Regions from separate parts of the Sporolactobacillus sp. Y61 genome, predicted to be linked through region 1. Evidence: a T-box and tRNA genes for the amino acid it is inferred to sense, from the RefSeq annotation. Region 1 holds a T-box; the other holds one or more tRNA genes.
The links. A T-box is a leader RNA that pairs with one kind of tRNA and senses whether it is charged. The one in region 1 lies ahead of ileS (isoleucine--tRNA ligase), so its partner is inferred to be a tRNA-Ile.
Positions count from the first base shown of each region.

Region 2: it has a tRNA-Ile gene. The T-box ahead of ileS (isoleucine--tRNA ligase) is inferred to sense a tRNA for this amino acid. The anticodon was not compared.

Region 1 is NZ_CP159510.1:2,050,742-2,058,484, reverse strand. It holds gene ileS (isoleucine--tRNA ligase) at 19-2,790, opposite strand; T-box leader at 2,847-3,077, opposite strand; gene ABNN70_RS09710 (DivIVA domain-containing protein) at 3,128-3,655, opposite strand; gene ABNN70_RS09705 (RNA-binding protein) at 3,697-4,470, opposite strand; gene ABNN70_RS09700 (YggT family protein) at 4,479-4,748, opposite strand; gene sepF (cell division protein SepF) at 4,754-5,197, opposite strand; gene ABNN70_RS09690 (YggS family pyridoxal phosphate-dependent enzyme) at 5,203-5,895, opposite strand; gene pgeF (peptidoglycan editing factor PgeF) at 5,903-6,724, opposite strand; gene ABNN70_RS09680 (YlmC/YmxH family sporulation protein) at 6,810-7,076, opposite strand; gene sigG (RNA polymerase sporulation sigma factor SigG) at 7,361-7,743, opposite strand, start outside.
Region 2 is NZ_CP159510.1:281,311-289,053, reverse strand. It holds gene ABNN70_RS01470 (Tex family protein) at 1-1,447, shown strand, start outside; gene ABNN70_RS01465 (SprT family protein) at 1,503-1,985, shown strand; tRNA gene ABNN70_RS01460 (tRNA-Asn) at 2,142-2,213, shown strand; tRNA gene ABNN70_RS01455 (tRNA-Ser) at 2,218-2,309, shown strand; tRNA gene ABNN70_RS01450 (tRNA-Lys) at 2,552-2,623, shown strand; tRNA gene ABNN70_RS01445 (tRNA-Leu) at 2,629-2,713, shown strand; tRNA gene ABNN70_RS01440 (tRNA-Leu) at 2,736-2,821, shown strand; tRNA gene ABNN70_RS01435 (tRNA-Arg) at 2,832-2,908, shown strand; tRNA gene ABNN70_RS01430 (tRNA-Pro) at 2,913-2,989, shown strand; tRNA gene ABNN70_RS01425 (tRNA-Gly) at 3,002-3,075, shown strand; tRNA gene ABNN70_RS01420 (tRNA-Ile) at 3,094-3,170, shown strand; rRNA gene ABNN70_RS01415 (16S ribosomal RNA) at 3,328-4,878, shown strand; rRNA gene ABNN70_RS01410 (23S ribosomal RNA) at 5,060-7,743, shown strand, end outside.

The DNA of each region.
Region 1 (7,743 bases):
TAGCCAAAATGGAAACAATTATGATTCGAAGCTGACCCCGGCATAATCATGACGGACGGTCTCACTGCAGCCGGCACAGAGTGTCGGATGTTCATGATCTTCTCCGACTGTCGGAAGAACAGCCCAGCAGCGTTCACATTTTGTCCCTTCGGCAGGACTGACCCGAACCGCATCCTCTGTGTACTGATCTGCCTCTTCTGGAGCAGACTGATCTGTGACGTCCACGTGTGAGACGATGAAAAGTTTGTCAAGGGCCGGCTGGTCTTTCAGCCATTCCGTTGAAGGCGTTGTATAAACCGTTACCGACGCTTCGAGTGAACTTCCAATCATTTTTGAATTGCGTGCTTTTTCCAGTGATTTAAGGACATCATCTCTGACACTGAGAAGAGCTTTCCATTTCTCATTAAGTTGACCGGCATCAGGAACTTCGGTTTTCTCAGGCATATCTGTCAGCTGAACATATTCTGATTTTTCTGAAGCTCCGGGAATAAACTGCCAGATCTCCTCTGCAGTATGCGGGATAATCGGCGATAACAATTTTGTCAGGGCGGTCACTGTTTTGAACATGACGGTCTGGGCGGAACGGCGAACCAGGCTGTCGCGCGCCTGAACATAGAGTGCATCTTTGGCAATATCCATATAAAATGCACTCAGATCAATGGAGCAATAATTCTGCACGGCTTTGTAAACGTTCTGGAACTGATAGACGTTGTATTCGTTCAGACAGGTGTCAATCAGTTCATTGAGCCTGATCAGCATAAATTGCTCCAGTTCAGGCATATCCTTTACAGGGACCAGGTCCTTTTCCGTAAAATCATTCAAATTACCGAGCATAAACCGGACGGTGTTGCGAATCTTACGATAAACTTCTGCAACCTGTGCCAGAATCTCGTTTGAAACGCGGGCATCCGCCTGATAATCCACAGAAGCAACCCACAGCCGGATGATATCGGCACCGAACTGCTTCATCACCTTCATCGGGTCGATGACATTCCCGACAGATTTGCTCATCTTCAGTCCCTTGCCATCCAGCGTAAAGCCATGACTCAGTATCTGCTTATACGGTGCATGACCGGTAACGGCAACACTTGTGGCCAGCGAAGAATTGAACCAGCCGCGGTACTGGTCGGAGCCCTCCAGATACATATCTGCCGGCCTTCTGAGTTCGGGCCGTGTGGTCAGCACACCCTGATGGGTTGAACCGGAATCAAACCAGACATCCATGATATCCGTTTCTTTTTTAAAGACGCCATGAGGACTGTGCTCAGAAGTAAATCCCTCAGGAAGCAGGTCTTTCGCCTCACGCTTGAACCAGATATTGGATCCATATTTACGGAAAAGTTCTGACACATGTTGAATGGTTTCTGTTGTGAGAATCGGTTCCCCGTCTTCACCGTAGAACACCGGAATCGGAACGCCCCATGCTCTTTGTCTGGAAATACACCAGTCTTCGCGGTCTTTGATCATATTTGTCATCCGGACATCGCCCCAGGAAGGAATCCATCTGACTTCATGAATCGCCTTCAGAATCTGTTCCCGGAACGCTTTGATCGAAGCAAACCACTGCTTGGTGGCGCGGAAAATAACCGGTTTTTTCGTCCGCCAGTCATGCGGGTAAGCGTGGACGAACTTATCTTTTTTTAGCAGAGCGTGCACGTTCTCCAGTTTCTCGATAACCGGTTCATTGGCTTTTGCATAAAAGACACCTTCAAAGCCCGGTGCTTCGTCAGTCATCATGCCGCGATCATCCACATTACAGAGGATATCCAGACCGTATTTTTTCCCAACATTGAAGTCATCTTCGCCAAATCCGGGAGCTGTATGAACACAACCGGTTCCGGCATCCAGAGTGACGTGATCGCCAAGGATCATTAACGAATCCCGGTCATAAAACGGATGGCGGCAGACCACGCCTTCCAGATCTTTACCACTGAACGTACGGAGAACTTCAGGGCTTTTCCATCCCAAGGTCCCGGTCAGCGAGGCGACAAGTTCCGAGGCAACGATGTATTTCCTGCCTTCTGTCTGAACCACACTGTATTCGTATTTCGGATTTACAGCAATCGCAAGGTTCGCCGGCAGAGTCCACGGCGTCGTCGTCCAGATAACGACTTCTTCATCAGCATTCAGTACACCTTTGCCGTCTTTTACAGGGAAGGATACGTAAATTGAATAGGATTCCACATCCTTATATTCAATTTCTGCTTCCGCCAGTGCCGATTCAGAGGACGGCGACCAGTAAACAATCTTCTTGTCTTTATAAATATAGCCCTTCCTTGCCATTTCACCGAATACTTTAATTTGTTCTGCTTCGAATTCTTTTTTCAGTGTCAGGTAAGGATGATCCCAGTCTGCACGGACACCCAGGCGTTTAAACTGCTTCCTCTGACGATCAACCTGACCCAGCGCATACTCCTTACATTTCTCCCGTAAATCGGCGACCGACATCTTTTTCCTGTCAATCCCCTGTTTCGCCAGTTGCTGTTCGATCGGTAATCCATGGGTATCCCACCCGGGAACATAAGGGGTCTGATAACCTGTCATCGATTTGAAGCGATTGATGATGTCTTTCAGAACCTTATTTTCAGCATGCCCGATATGAATATTTCCATTTGCATAAGGCGGTCCGTCATGCAAAATGAATTTCGGCTTGCCTTCATTGTGTTTAAGAGACATCTGATAAATGTCGTCTTCATCCCATTTTTGCTGCATCAGCGGCTCTTTGTTCGGCAAATTGCCGCGCATTTTGAATGCCGTTTTTGGCATCAGCAATGTTTTCTTATAATCCACTGTCAAAACGCCCCCAATGTTTTGTCTGTATTGAAATAGAAAAGGTCCTTCCATCCCAAAGGGACGGAAGGACCGCGGTACCACCCTAATAACAGAATAACATGATTCTGTCACCTTAATGATTCTTAACGCGAATGACGCGTCCCGCCTTACTCGCAGGATTGATTACTGCTTTCAGGAGGAAACTCAGGGGTGATTTTCAACTTTACTGAAAACACCGGACTCACACCGTCTTCCGGCTCGCTTGGTTCTGCTATAAAGTTTACTGTCCCCGTCTGCGATTTGCTGAAATTTTCATATTAGTTTAAGAACAGTATATGCAAATGATGAAGGTACGTCAAGCCTGCGTCTTTAAAACACCGTCATCCTGTTTCTCATTTTCAGTTTCTTTTTCGTCTTCAGGCTGAATCGTCAGCTTTTTCCAGTCATCACTTTTCAACAATTCCAGCTGAGCTTCGATCAGCATCTGGAACCGTGTCCGGTAAACATTTGCTTCTTTCTTCAGTTCTTCGATGTTGAGTGTGACTTTCCTTGATTTTTCAAGGGCTTCATTAATAATTCTGTCGGCATTTTTCTTTGCTTCCATGACAATCAGTTTAGACTCTTTCTTTGCATTCTGCTTTACTTCTTCAGCTGTTTCCTGAGCAACAAGAATGCTTTTGTTGAGCGTCGTCTCAATATTCGAGAAATGGCTGAGTTTCTCTTCCGCATTCTTAAATTTGCCCTCAAGCTCCTTTTTCTCTCTGATCAGGGTCTCGTAGTCCTTAATAATCTGATCCAGAAAATCGTTTACCTCATCTTCATCGTAACCGCGAAACCCCCGCGAAAACTCTTTATTATGAATGTCCAATGGTGTTAAGGGCATCCTGCTTCACCTCCAAGGCAATAATCACACAATTTAGTCGTTTAACCTAGTTTACCATAACGCAGACGGATTTTGTTCTTTTTTGTCAATCCTTCAACTGCAAGAATTTTGCTTCTTCCATATCCTCTGAGGGAAATCATATCTCCCTCACGAATTTCAAAATCCTTTTTCCCGATGACCTGCCAGTTGACCTTTACCAGATCATGGCTGATAAAAGCCGCCGTTTTCGCACGTGGAAGGTGATACAGCTCAGACAGAACGGCATCCAGCCTGAGGGAGGCTACTGTTCCTTCGTTTTCAATCCAGCTTTCCGTTTTATGTATAAGTGAAGCCGGGTCAATGGTTCTGCATGTCACGGGCGTTCTGCCGGCCGCGGTCAGATTCAATAACAGCCAGGATTCGATTTCTTTTGCACAGATAAACTGTGCATGACGTTCAGACACCAGTAAATCACCAATTTTATCCCGGTCGACACCGGTTCCAAGTAAAGCGCCCAGAAGGCTTGAATGATGAAGGGATGAAAACCTGGAGGCAAACACCGCCTCAACAAATGAGAGTTTGAACTGCGTCTCATCATAAGGGACATATGCCGGCAGGATCAGCGCCCTCTTTCTTTCCGAACCCGGATAGCCGCCGGAAAAAACGACATGGACATCCCCATTATTGCCGATCACCGATTTCAGTATAAACTGTTGCCTGGGATCAAGGAAATCAGTCAGTCGTGGTTTATAGCGTCGCTCGGTCTGATTTTTCCAGTCGGTAAACCGGTCAATCAGCGGCGCTTCTTCCGGCCTGAAATGTTCATATACAGTCATTTGATGCATCACCCGGATATCATAAGGGCCAGACTCCAGATCCCTCGTGTAGCCATCTGAAGAACAAAAAAGGCAATGATCGGAGAAATATCAATCATGCCGCCAATCGGGGGAATAATCTTTCTGAAGGGTGCCAGGAAGGGTTCACAAATCCTGGCCAGAATCTGACCGATTGATGAATTTTGAACACTCGGAACCCATGACATAAAAATATAAATGATCAACAGCCATGAGTAGATATTGATTAATTTTGTCAGAATTTCCGCGAATAGCACCAAACCGGTCACCTCTTTACTTCTGAGTGGTTATTACTTTCACTCCGGCTACTGATAAAACCGGAGATATCAATATATTCGGGAGCAAACAGAAAAGTATCTTTTCCAATTTTTCTAATTTGTCCGTTAAGGGCATAGCAGGTTCCGCTCATAAAATCAAGGATTCTCTGTCCTTCGCTTTTATTGACCGTCTGAAGGCTGCAGATAACAGTTCGTCTGTTCTTGAGATGCGCCACGATATCCTGAACCTCATCAAAACTTTTGGGCTCAACGAGGACAACTTTCTCCTGACGATGCACATTCTGAAGGGTGATCAGGCGACCACCCTTCTCAAATGATCTGCGCTCATCACGGACAGGCCATTCCGCTTCTTTGTCATGAAGTTCTTCACCTGAAGGATCTTCTACATCCTCAAGATCAAAAAAACGCCGCAGTGTCGTTTTCAGTCCCATATTGACTAACTTCCCTTCAATTCATTTCCAACGAGCGAAGTGCCTATCCTGACGAAAGTTGCTCCTTCTTCAACAGCAATGGGATAATCGTGTGACATCCCCATCGACAGTTCTGTACAGGGTGCATAATCCAGGTGCTTATCTCTGATCTGATCCCGACATACTCTGAGCTTTCGGAACACATTTCTGATTAACCCGGTGTCTTCCGTATTCGGAGCCATCGTCATCAGTCCAATAACCTGTATATGCTCGTATGCCTTTAAAGCGTCAATAAATCCGTTCAGTTCTTCGACAGGGATCCCGTGTTTTGTCTTTTCACCGGAAATGTTCATTTCAATAAAGCATTTCAGCTTTCCGGAAGTCATTCTCTTATTAATTTCCCGGGCAAGTTTCAGCCGGTCCAGCGCATGAAAATAGTCTACTCTGTTGATCACATCTTTAACTTTACGCGTCTGAAGCGTCCCGATCAGATGCCAGATCAGACGGGGATCTTTCATCGCGTCCTGTTTTGCCAGCAGGCCTTCTTTTCTATTTTCAGCAATATGAAACAGTCCTGCATCCCTGGCTTCCAGAGCACGTTTCGCACTGACGTATTTGGTTACAGCAACAATCGTCACTTCATCACGATTTCGTCCCGATTTTTCACAGGCTCTGCTGATTTTTTCATTAATGGTCCGAAGATTTTCCGCAACTGTCAATTTTCTTTCATACCCCTTTTTTCTTTAAACCAGTAAATCCCATCATTCGCCCTGTCTTTCCTTTATCTCTGCGAAAAGAATAAAACAAATCCGGTTCAGAGCAGGTATTGAAAGAGGAAACCTGTATATGCGCTTCAGGCAGGCCGGCATCAAGGAGTAAAGACAGGTTGATTGCCTTTAAATCAAGCAGGAAATGCCCCTTTCCATGCTCTTTTGCCGCTCCCTTCGAAAGGCAGGGCAGTTTCATCATTTCATCCATCACGGTCTGATCGACTTCATAATCGTTTTGCCCAATAGACGGTCCGATGACCGCGTAAATGGCATCTGGTCTGACGTTCAGTTCATCCGTCAGAACCCGAACCATTTTTGAAACGATACCACCCGCGGTTCCGCGCCAGCCTGCGTGGGCAATTCCGACCGCAGCCGGTTCGTTTACATAGAAATAAACGGGAACACAATCCGCGAAACAGAGTGCCAGAAGAAGGTTTTCCTCAGTCGTAAACAGTCCGTCCGTCTCGCTGATCGCCGATTGCAGTTCCAGCGCACCTGAACCTGCATGGCTCTCATTGACACGGGCAATCCGCGTGCCGTGGACCTGCTGCGCGCACACCCACCTTTCAGGCGGAAAGCCCGCTTCTTCTCCGAGAAGTCGCCGGTTCATGACCACATTTTCCGGACGATCACCCACATGCAGACCGAGGTTCAGCGAGGAAAAGTTCCCCCAGCTCATTCCGCCGCTGCGCAGAGAAAATCCTGCAATAACCCGGTTCTGTGCACCAGCAGGTTCAAAATAAAGAGCCGTACGCTCTTTCAGGGAAAATGGCTCCATAGGGTGTCCACCTTTTCTTATGATTTACAGGAAAAGTTTTTCATCATATATGATAACATATCCTTTGGCGAAACGCTTTATTTTTTCACTCATTCTCACGTCCCGGCACATCAGAATCACTATAGAATCGCACAAGAATCACATCTTTACCAATTCTGACAATATTACTCCATGGGACAACGACATCATTATCCCGTCCAAACAGCCCCATAATCTTTCCTGCGCCGGGAATAATCAGGTTTTCGATTTTTCCCGATGCAAGATTGACATCGAGATCGCCGATGTGTCCCAAACGCTTTCCGTTTTCCACATTAACAATTTCCTTTGTCTGAAAATCTGAAATTCTTGGCATGAAAAAATCCCCCTCCCATTTATATAAATATATGGGACAGGAGAGGGATTGAGACCGGATAAAGTGAAACTTCAATCCATGGGGTTTTTCGGGCGCACAGGATGTGCCAGTGCAGGCGTTACGATAGGATGCCCGCGTTTTTAGCCTGCGCGTTCCCCCGCGGATTGTCAGTTGAACCCATCGAACTGCTGCGGGCAACGATCCCGCACCCGGGCCTGTTCGTTTATCCTCATGACCCTGAGGGGAACCTGCCTGTTCATACGGGATAAATACTGACCCCGTATTCAGGGGCCGATGTCCTGATTCATTTCTTTAATCGCCATTTTTTCAAGCCTTGAGACCTGTGCCTGCGAGATACCGATTTCACGGGCAACTTCCATCTGCGTCTTGCCGTAAAAAAAGCGCATAGCCACAATTCTCTTTTCACGTTCATGTAACTTCTTCATCGCCTCACCGAGTGCAATCTTGTCCACCCAGTCACGATCTTTATGTTTTTCATCACTGATCTGATCCATGATAAAGATCGGATCTCCTCCATCGCTGTATATGGGTTCAAACAGCGACACAGGATCCTGAATCGCATCCATCGCAAAAACAATTTCCTCAACCGGAAGATCAAGAATTCTGGCAAGTTCAGCGGTTGTTGGTTCTTTAGAATGTTTGGTAA
Region 2 (7,743 bases), 1.5 Mb from region 1:
GGATAACCTGATGAAAACCGCGTGCCGGCTCCTGATCAGAAACCGGAAAACAAGCGCTGCCCGTTATCTGACCGAAGCTGCGGAGGACGCCTGCAAACGGCTGATTATCCCTGCTGTAGAGCGGGAACTCAGGCAGGAGCTGACGCAAAGGGCGGAGCAGCAGGCGATACATATCTTTTCGGAAAATCTTCGTGGACTGCTTATGCAGCCCCCAATGAAAGAAAAGACGATTCTCGGTGTGGATCCCGCCTACCGCACCGGCTGCAAGCTTGCTGTTGTGGACCCTGCAGGAAAACTGATGGACGTATCCGTGATTTATCCTACGCCACCGAAAGAAGAGCGGACTGCGGCCAGACGGAAGGTTCTTTCGTTGATTCAGACCTATGATGTCGATCTGATTGCCATCGGAAATGGAACGGCATCCCGGGAAACGGAATCTTTCATTGCGGAGACCCTTAAGGAAATGCGTGACAGAAAAATTTTTTATATCATGGTGAATGAGGCGGGAGCAAGTGTCTATTCGGCCTCTACTCTGGCGCGGAAAGAATTCCCCAATCTGCAGGTTGAAGAGCGCAGTGCTGTTTCTATTGCAAGGCGGCTGCAGGATCCGCTTGCAGAACTTGTCAAGGTTGACCCGGAATCCATCGGTGTGGGTGAATACCAGCATGACGTGCCGCGAAAAATACTGAGTGAATCACTCCGGTTTGTGGTTGAAACTGTGGTAAACAGAGTGGGTGTCAATCTTAATACAGCTTCAGCTGAACTTTTGAAGTATGTCGCGGGATTGTCCCGGACAACTGCAGAGAATATTATCCGGGTGCGAAACAAACTGGGCCGTTTCCATTCACGCCGGCAGTTGAAAGATGTGCCGCGTCTGGGACCGCGGACGTTCGAACAATGCGCCGGCTTTCTCAGGATAACCGGCGGAAGCGAACGGCTCGACGGAACTTCAATTCATCCCGAAAGTTACGATGCAGCCAGAAAATTTCTCGGGACTGTAGGCCTATCAGCGGAAGCCCTCAATAAGGAGTCGCTGAGGAGAAGGATAGGGCAGCTCGATCTTTCTCGGGCCGCAGCGCAACTTGCCATTGGGGAACCGACATTGCGTGACATCATTGAAGCGCTGTGCCGCCCCGGGCGTGATCCGCGTGATGAAGCGGATCAGCCGCAGCTGCGGGCAGATGTTCTGAAACCGGAAGATCTGTATAAGGGCATGCGACTGGAAGGTACTGTGCGTAATGTAGTCGACTTCGGAGCTTTCGTTGATATTGGTCTCAAACAGGACGGACTTGTTCATATTTCAAAACTTGCCGGACATTTTGTCAGACATCCGCTTGATGTCGTCCATGTCGGACAGGTAGTGACTGTCTGGGTGGACAGTGTTGACCTTGAGAAGGGCAGAGTGTCGCTAAGTATGATTGACAACAGAACGACTCCTGCCACATAATAAACTATCAGCACGCACCTGATGCGGCATTAATTCACCGTCGGAGGCAGACCCAATGACAGATGAGGAACTTCAGAAACTGGTACAGCAGATTTCTCTGAAAAGTTTTCACCGCCCTTTTGTCCATAAGGCCGTCTTTAATCCCCGCCTGAGGACAACAGGTGGACGCTATTTACTGAACAGTCATTATCTCGAATTTAATGTGTTGCAGCTTCAGTATTTCGGCCTGGACGCCTTTGTAAAAATCATCAAACATGAGTTGTGTCATTACCACCTCCATCTGAGTGGACGGGGTTACAGGCACAGGGATGCGGATTTCAGGCAACTCCTGAAAAAAGTCGGAGGCTCGCGTTTCTGCGGTTCGATTCCGGGGACAGGAAACCATTCGGTGCTGCACTATACATACCAATGTAAAAACTGCGGGGCCCTTTTTTCCAGAAAAAGACGGATGGATCCCCGCCGATACAGGTGCGCGTCCTGTGGCGGGAAGATTCAATTCGTTAAAAAAGAGCTTCCGGGAAAATACGGGAAAGGGTGAAATAAATAAAAAAAGGGTTGACGCGTTCTCTCCTTTTGTGTTAAATTATTAAGGTCGTCAAAAGGACAAGGCAACCCTGAGGCTTGTTGAACGACGTTGACAGGTGGACTTAAGTTGTGTATAATTTCATTTGACTTTGCAAGAAAAAACACTTATTCCACAGTAGCTCAGCGGTAGAGCAATCGGCTGTTAACCGATTGGTCGCAGGTTCGAACCCTGCCTGTGGAGCTATGGAGAAGTACCCAAGCTGGCTGAAGGGGCTCCCCTGCTAAGGGAGTAGACGGTGTGAATCGTGCGAGGGTTCGAATCCCTCCTTCTCCGCCATTTTTAATTGTGACCCGTTCGTCAAACGGTTATGGCACCATCTTATTAATGGGTCGCGGGTTCAAGTCCCGCACAGGTCACTGAAAAAAATACCATTGACTGATTTCATAGATGTGCGTTAAACTTCAGAGATGGGTAATGTACAGGATATAGCGATGATAAAGCGCAACGGCTTCTGGCTTCTATATAAAAGCTTGTGTGATTCCTATCGTGTTCCAGATGAGACAGTCGCTTCTTAATGTGAGCCACTAGCTCAGGGGTAGAGCATCTGACTTTTAATCAGAGGGTCGAAGGTTCAAATCCTTCGTGGCTCATTTTAGCGGGTGTGGCGGAATTGGCAGACGCGCTAGATTTAGGATCTAGTGTTTTGCGACGTGGGGGTTCGAGTCCCTTCACCCGCACCATATTCAAAAATTTAATAGTTATGCGGTCGTGGCGGAATGGCAGACGCGCTAGCTTGAGGGGCTAGTGGAGGAAACTTCGTGGAGGTTCGAGTCCTCTCGACCGCACCAATTTTATTATGCGCCCTTAGCTCAATTGGATAGAGCGTCTGACTACGGATCAGAAGGCTGGGGATTCGAGTTCTCTAGGGCGCACCATTATCGGGAAGTGGCTCAGCTTGGTAGAGCATCTGGTTTGGGACCAGAGGGTCGCAGGTTCAAATCCTGTCTTCCCGACCATTCATCTTTTTTGCGGGTGTAGTTTAGTGGTAAAACAAGAGCCTTCCAAGCTCTGGTCGTGGGTTCGATTCCCATCACCCGCTCCATATTTTCTTTTATAATGTGGGCCTGTAGCTCAGCTGGTTAGAGCGCACGCCTGATAAGCGTGAGGTCGGTGGTTCAAGTCCACTCAGGCCCACCATTATTTTTGCTTTTTATTCTGGAATGTTCCTTGAAAACTGAACAAAAGCCAAGCGTGATTTAAGGGGTTTATCCCCTGATCAATTCAATTTGCTATGGATCTGATGAACGAAAAAGACTGACCCGGATGCCGAAAGGGATCCGGAAGAAGCAACACTTTTTTGGAGAGTTTGATCCTGGCTCAGGACGAACGCTGGCGGCGTGCCTAATACATGCAAGTCGTGCGCACAGAGGGGAGCTTGCTCCCTGAGGTGAGCGGCGGATGGGTGAGTAACACGTGGGCAACCTGCCGGTCAGACTGGGATAACTGTGGGAAACCGCAGCTAATACCGGATGATCCTCCGCACCGCATGGTGCGGAGCTGAAAGATGGTTTCGGCCATCACTGACTGATGGGCCCGCGGTGCATTAGCTTGTTGGCGGGGTAACGGCCCACCAAGGCTGCGATGCATAGCCGACCTGAGAGGGTGATCGGCCACATTGGGACTGAGACACGGCCCAAACTCCTACGGGAGGCAGCAGTAGGGAATCTTCCACAATGGACGAAAGTCTGATGGAGCAACGCCGCGTGAGCGAAGAAGGTTTTCGGATCGTAAAGCTCTGTTGCCGGAGAAGAACGGATGCGGGAGGAAATGTCCGCGTCGTGACGGTATCCGGCCAGAAAGCCACGGCTAACTACGTGCCAGCAGCCGCGGTAATACGTAGGTGGCAAGCGTTGTCCGGAATTATTGGGCGTAAAGCGCGCGCAGGCGGCTTCTTAAGTCTGATGTGAAATTCTGCAGCTCAACTGCAGGCGGGCATTGGAAACTGGGGAGCTTGAGTACAGAAGAGGAGAGTAGAATTCCACGTGTAGCGGTGAAATGCGTAGAGATGTGGAGGAATACCAGTGGCGAAGGCGGCTCTCTGGTCTGTTACTGACGCTGAGGTGCGAAAGCGTGGGGAGCGAACAGGATTAGATACCCTGGTAGTCCACGCCGTAAACGATGAATGCCAGGTGTTAGGGGGGTCCAACCCCTTAGTGCTGAAGTTAACACATTAAGCATTCCGCCTGGGGAGTACGGCCGCAAGGCTGAAACTCAAAGGAATTGACGGGGGCCCGCACAAGCAGTGGAGCATGTGGTTTAATTCGAAGCAACGCGAAGAACCTTACCAGGTCTTGACATCCTTCGACCGCTCGAGAGATCGGGTTTTCCCCTTCGGGGGACGAAGTGACAGGTGGTGCATGGTTGTCGTCAGCTCGTGTCGTGAGATGTTGGGTTAAGTCCCGCAACGAGCGCAACCCTTGACCCTGGTTGCCAGCATTCAGTTGGGCACTCGAGGGTGACTGCCGGTGACAAACCGGAGGAAGGTGGGGATGACGTCAAATCATCATGCCCCTTATGATCTGGGCTACACACGTGCTACAATGGGCGGTACAAAGGGCAGCGAGGCCGCGAGGCTGAGCCAATCCCATAAAGCCGCCCCCAGTTCGGATTGCAGGCTGCAACCCGCCTGCATGAAGCCGGAATTGCTAGTAATCGCGGATCAGCATGCCGCGGTGAATCCGTTCCCGGGCCTTGTACACACCGCCCGTCACACCACGAGAGTTTGTAACACCCGAAGTCGGTGCGGGAACCTTTATGGGCCCAGCCGCCGAAGGTGGGACAAATGATTGGGGTGAAGTCGTAACAAGGTAGCCGTATCGGAAGGTGCGGCTGGATCACCTCCTTTCTAAGGAAACGATCGATAGCGAAACGTTTGGGCTTTTGTTTGGTTTTGAAGGAGTCATTCCTTCAATACCCGGCGTGCCGCAGGGCACGCGGGACGATCCTTGAAAACTGGATAACGAAAGATACAGAAAACACGTCAAGAATTCCATTTTGTCCAGGATACAATCAATGATTGTGTCGGTGGTTAAGTTTTAAAGGGCACACGGTGGATGCCTTGGCACTGGGAGCCGATGAAGGACGGAACGAACTTCGATAAGCTCCGGGGAGCTGTAAGTGGGCTTTGATCCGGAGATTTCCGAATGGGGAAACCCCCTGTCCTGACGGACAGGATGACGCACTGAATTCATAGGGGCGTCAAGGCAGACCCGGGGAACTGAAACATCTCAGTACCCGGAGGAAGAGAAAGCAAATGCGATTTCCCGAGTAGTGGCGAGCGAAAAGGAAACAGCCCAAACCAGGGGGCTTGCCCCCTGGGGTTGTAGGACACTCCGCATGGAGTCAGAAAAGCGCGTTTCAGGCGAACGGCCTGGAAGGGCCGGCCGAAGAAGGCAAACGCCCTGTAGCCGAAGAGGCGCGCTCTCCGGAGTGGATCCTGAGTACGGCGGGACACGAGAAACCCCGTCGGAAGCCGGGAGGACCGTCTCCCAAGGCTAAATACTCCCCAGTGACCGATAGTGAACCAGTACCGTGAGGGAAAGGTGAAAAGCACCCCGGAAGGGGAGTGAAAGAGATCCTGAAACCGTGTGCCTGCAAGTAGTTGGAGCCCCTTCGGGGGTGACAGCGTACCTTTTGTAGAATGGACCGGCGAGTGGCGATTCTGAGCAAGGTTAAGCCGGAGAGGCGGAGCCGCAGCGAAAGCGAGTCTGAAGAGGGCGAATGAGTTCAGGGTTGCCGACCCGAAACCGTGTGATCTACCCATGTCCAGGGTGAAGTCCAGGTAACACTGGATGGAGGCCCGAACCCACGCATGTTGAAAAATGCGGGGATGAGGTGTGGGTAGGGGTGAAATGCCAATCGAACACGGAGATAGCTGGTTCTCCCCGAAATAGCTTTAGGGCTAGCCTCGGAGAAAGAGGTCTGGAGGTAGAGCACTGATTGAATAAGGGGTCCCCACAGGATTACCGAGTTCAGTCAAACTCCGAATGCCAGACGCTCAGGCTCCGGGAGTCAGACGGCGAGTGATAAGATCCGTCGTCGAAAGGGAAACAGCCCGGACCGCCGGCTAAGGTCCCTAAGTTTGCGCTGAGTGGGAAAGGATGTGGCGTTGCCCAGACAACCAGGATGTTGGCTCAGAAGCAGCCACCATTTAAAGAGTGCGTAATAGCTCACTGGTCGAGTGGCGCCGCGCCGAAAATGTAACGGGGCTAAGCGCAGCACCGAAGCCGCGGATGACTCTTTCAGAGTCATGGTAGGGGAGCGTTCCAGAGGCCGGGAAGGTCTGCCGGAAGGCAGGCTGGAGCGTCTGGAAGTGAGAATGCCGGTATGAGTAACGAAAAGAGGAGTGAGAATCTCCTCCGTCGAAAGCCCGAGGGTTCCTGGGGAAGGTTCGTCCGCCCAGGGTCAGTCGGGGCCTAAGCCGAGGCCGAAAGGCGTAGGCGATGGACAACAGGTGGATATTCCTGTACCGCTGGAACACGTTTGAGTGAAGGGGGGACGCAGGAAGGCGAGGTCAGCGCACGGATGGAAGCGTGCGTTCAAGCCGCGAGGCCGGCAGCGAGGCAAATCCCGCTGCCTGAGGCCGGACGGTGATGAGGAGGGAAATTTAAGTACCGAAGGGCCACAACCTACACTGCCTAGAAAAGCCTCTGGCGAGTGAACCAGCGCCCGTACCCAAACCGACACAGGTGGGCAAGAAGAGAATTCTGAGACGCTCGGGAGAACTCTCGTTAAGGAACTCGGCAAAATCACCCCGTAACTTCGGGAGAAGGGGTGCTCAAAGGGCCTTCGGGCCCTCTGAGCCGCAGTGAAAAGATCCAAGCGACTGTTTACCAAAAACACAGGTTTCTGCTAAACCGAAAGGTGATGTATAGGGGCTGACACCTGCCCGGTGCTGGAAGGTTAAGAGGAGAGGTCATCCCTTCGGGGAGAAGCTTTGAACCGAAGCCCCAGTAAACGGCGGCCGTAACTATAACGGTCCTAAGGTAGCGAAATTCCTTGTCGGGTAAGTTCCGACCCGCACGAAAGGTGTAACGATTTGGATACTGTCTCAACGAGAGACCCGGTGAAATTATAGTACCTGTGAAGATGCAGGTTACCCGCGACAGGACGGAAAGACCCCATGGAGCTTTACTGCAGCCTGATATTGGATGTGGGTATCGATTGTACAGGATAGGCAGGAGCCTTTGACGCCGGACCGCCAGGTTCGGCTGAGGCGCCGGTGGGATACTGCCCTTTCGATACCGACATTCTAACCCGGGACCGTGATCCGGTCCGGAGACAGTGTCAGGCAGGCAGTTTGACTGGGGCGGTCGCCTCCCAAAAGGTAACGGAGGCGCCCAAAGGTTCCCTCAGAATGGTTGGAAATCATTCGCAGAGTGTAAAGGCACAAGGGAGCTTGACTGCGAGACCCACAAGTCGAGCAGGGACGAAAGTCGGGCTTAGTGATCCGGTGGCACCGCATGGAAGGGCCATCGCTCAACGGATAAAAGCTACCCTGGGGATAACAGGCTTATCTCCCCCAAGAGTTCACATCGACGGGGAGGTTTGGCACCTCGATGTCGGCTCATCGCATCCTGGGGCTGAAGTAGGTCCCAAGGGTTGGGCTGTTCGCCCATTAAAGCGGTACGCGAGCTGGGTTCAGAACGTCGTGAGACAGTTCGGTCCCTATCCGTCGCGGGCGCAGGAAATTTGAGGAGAGCTGTCCTTA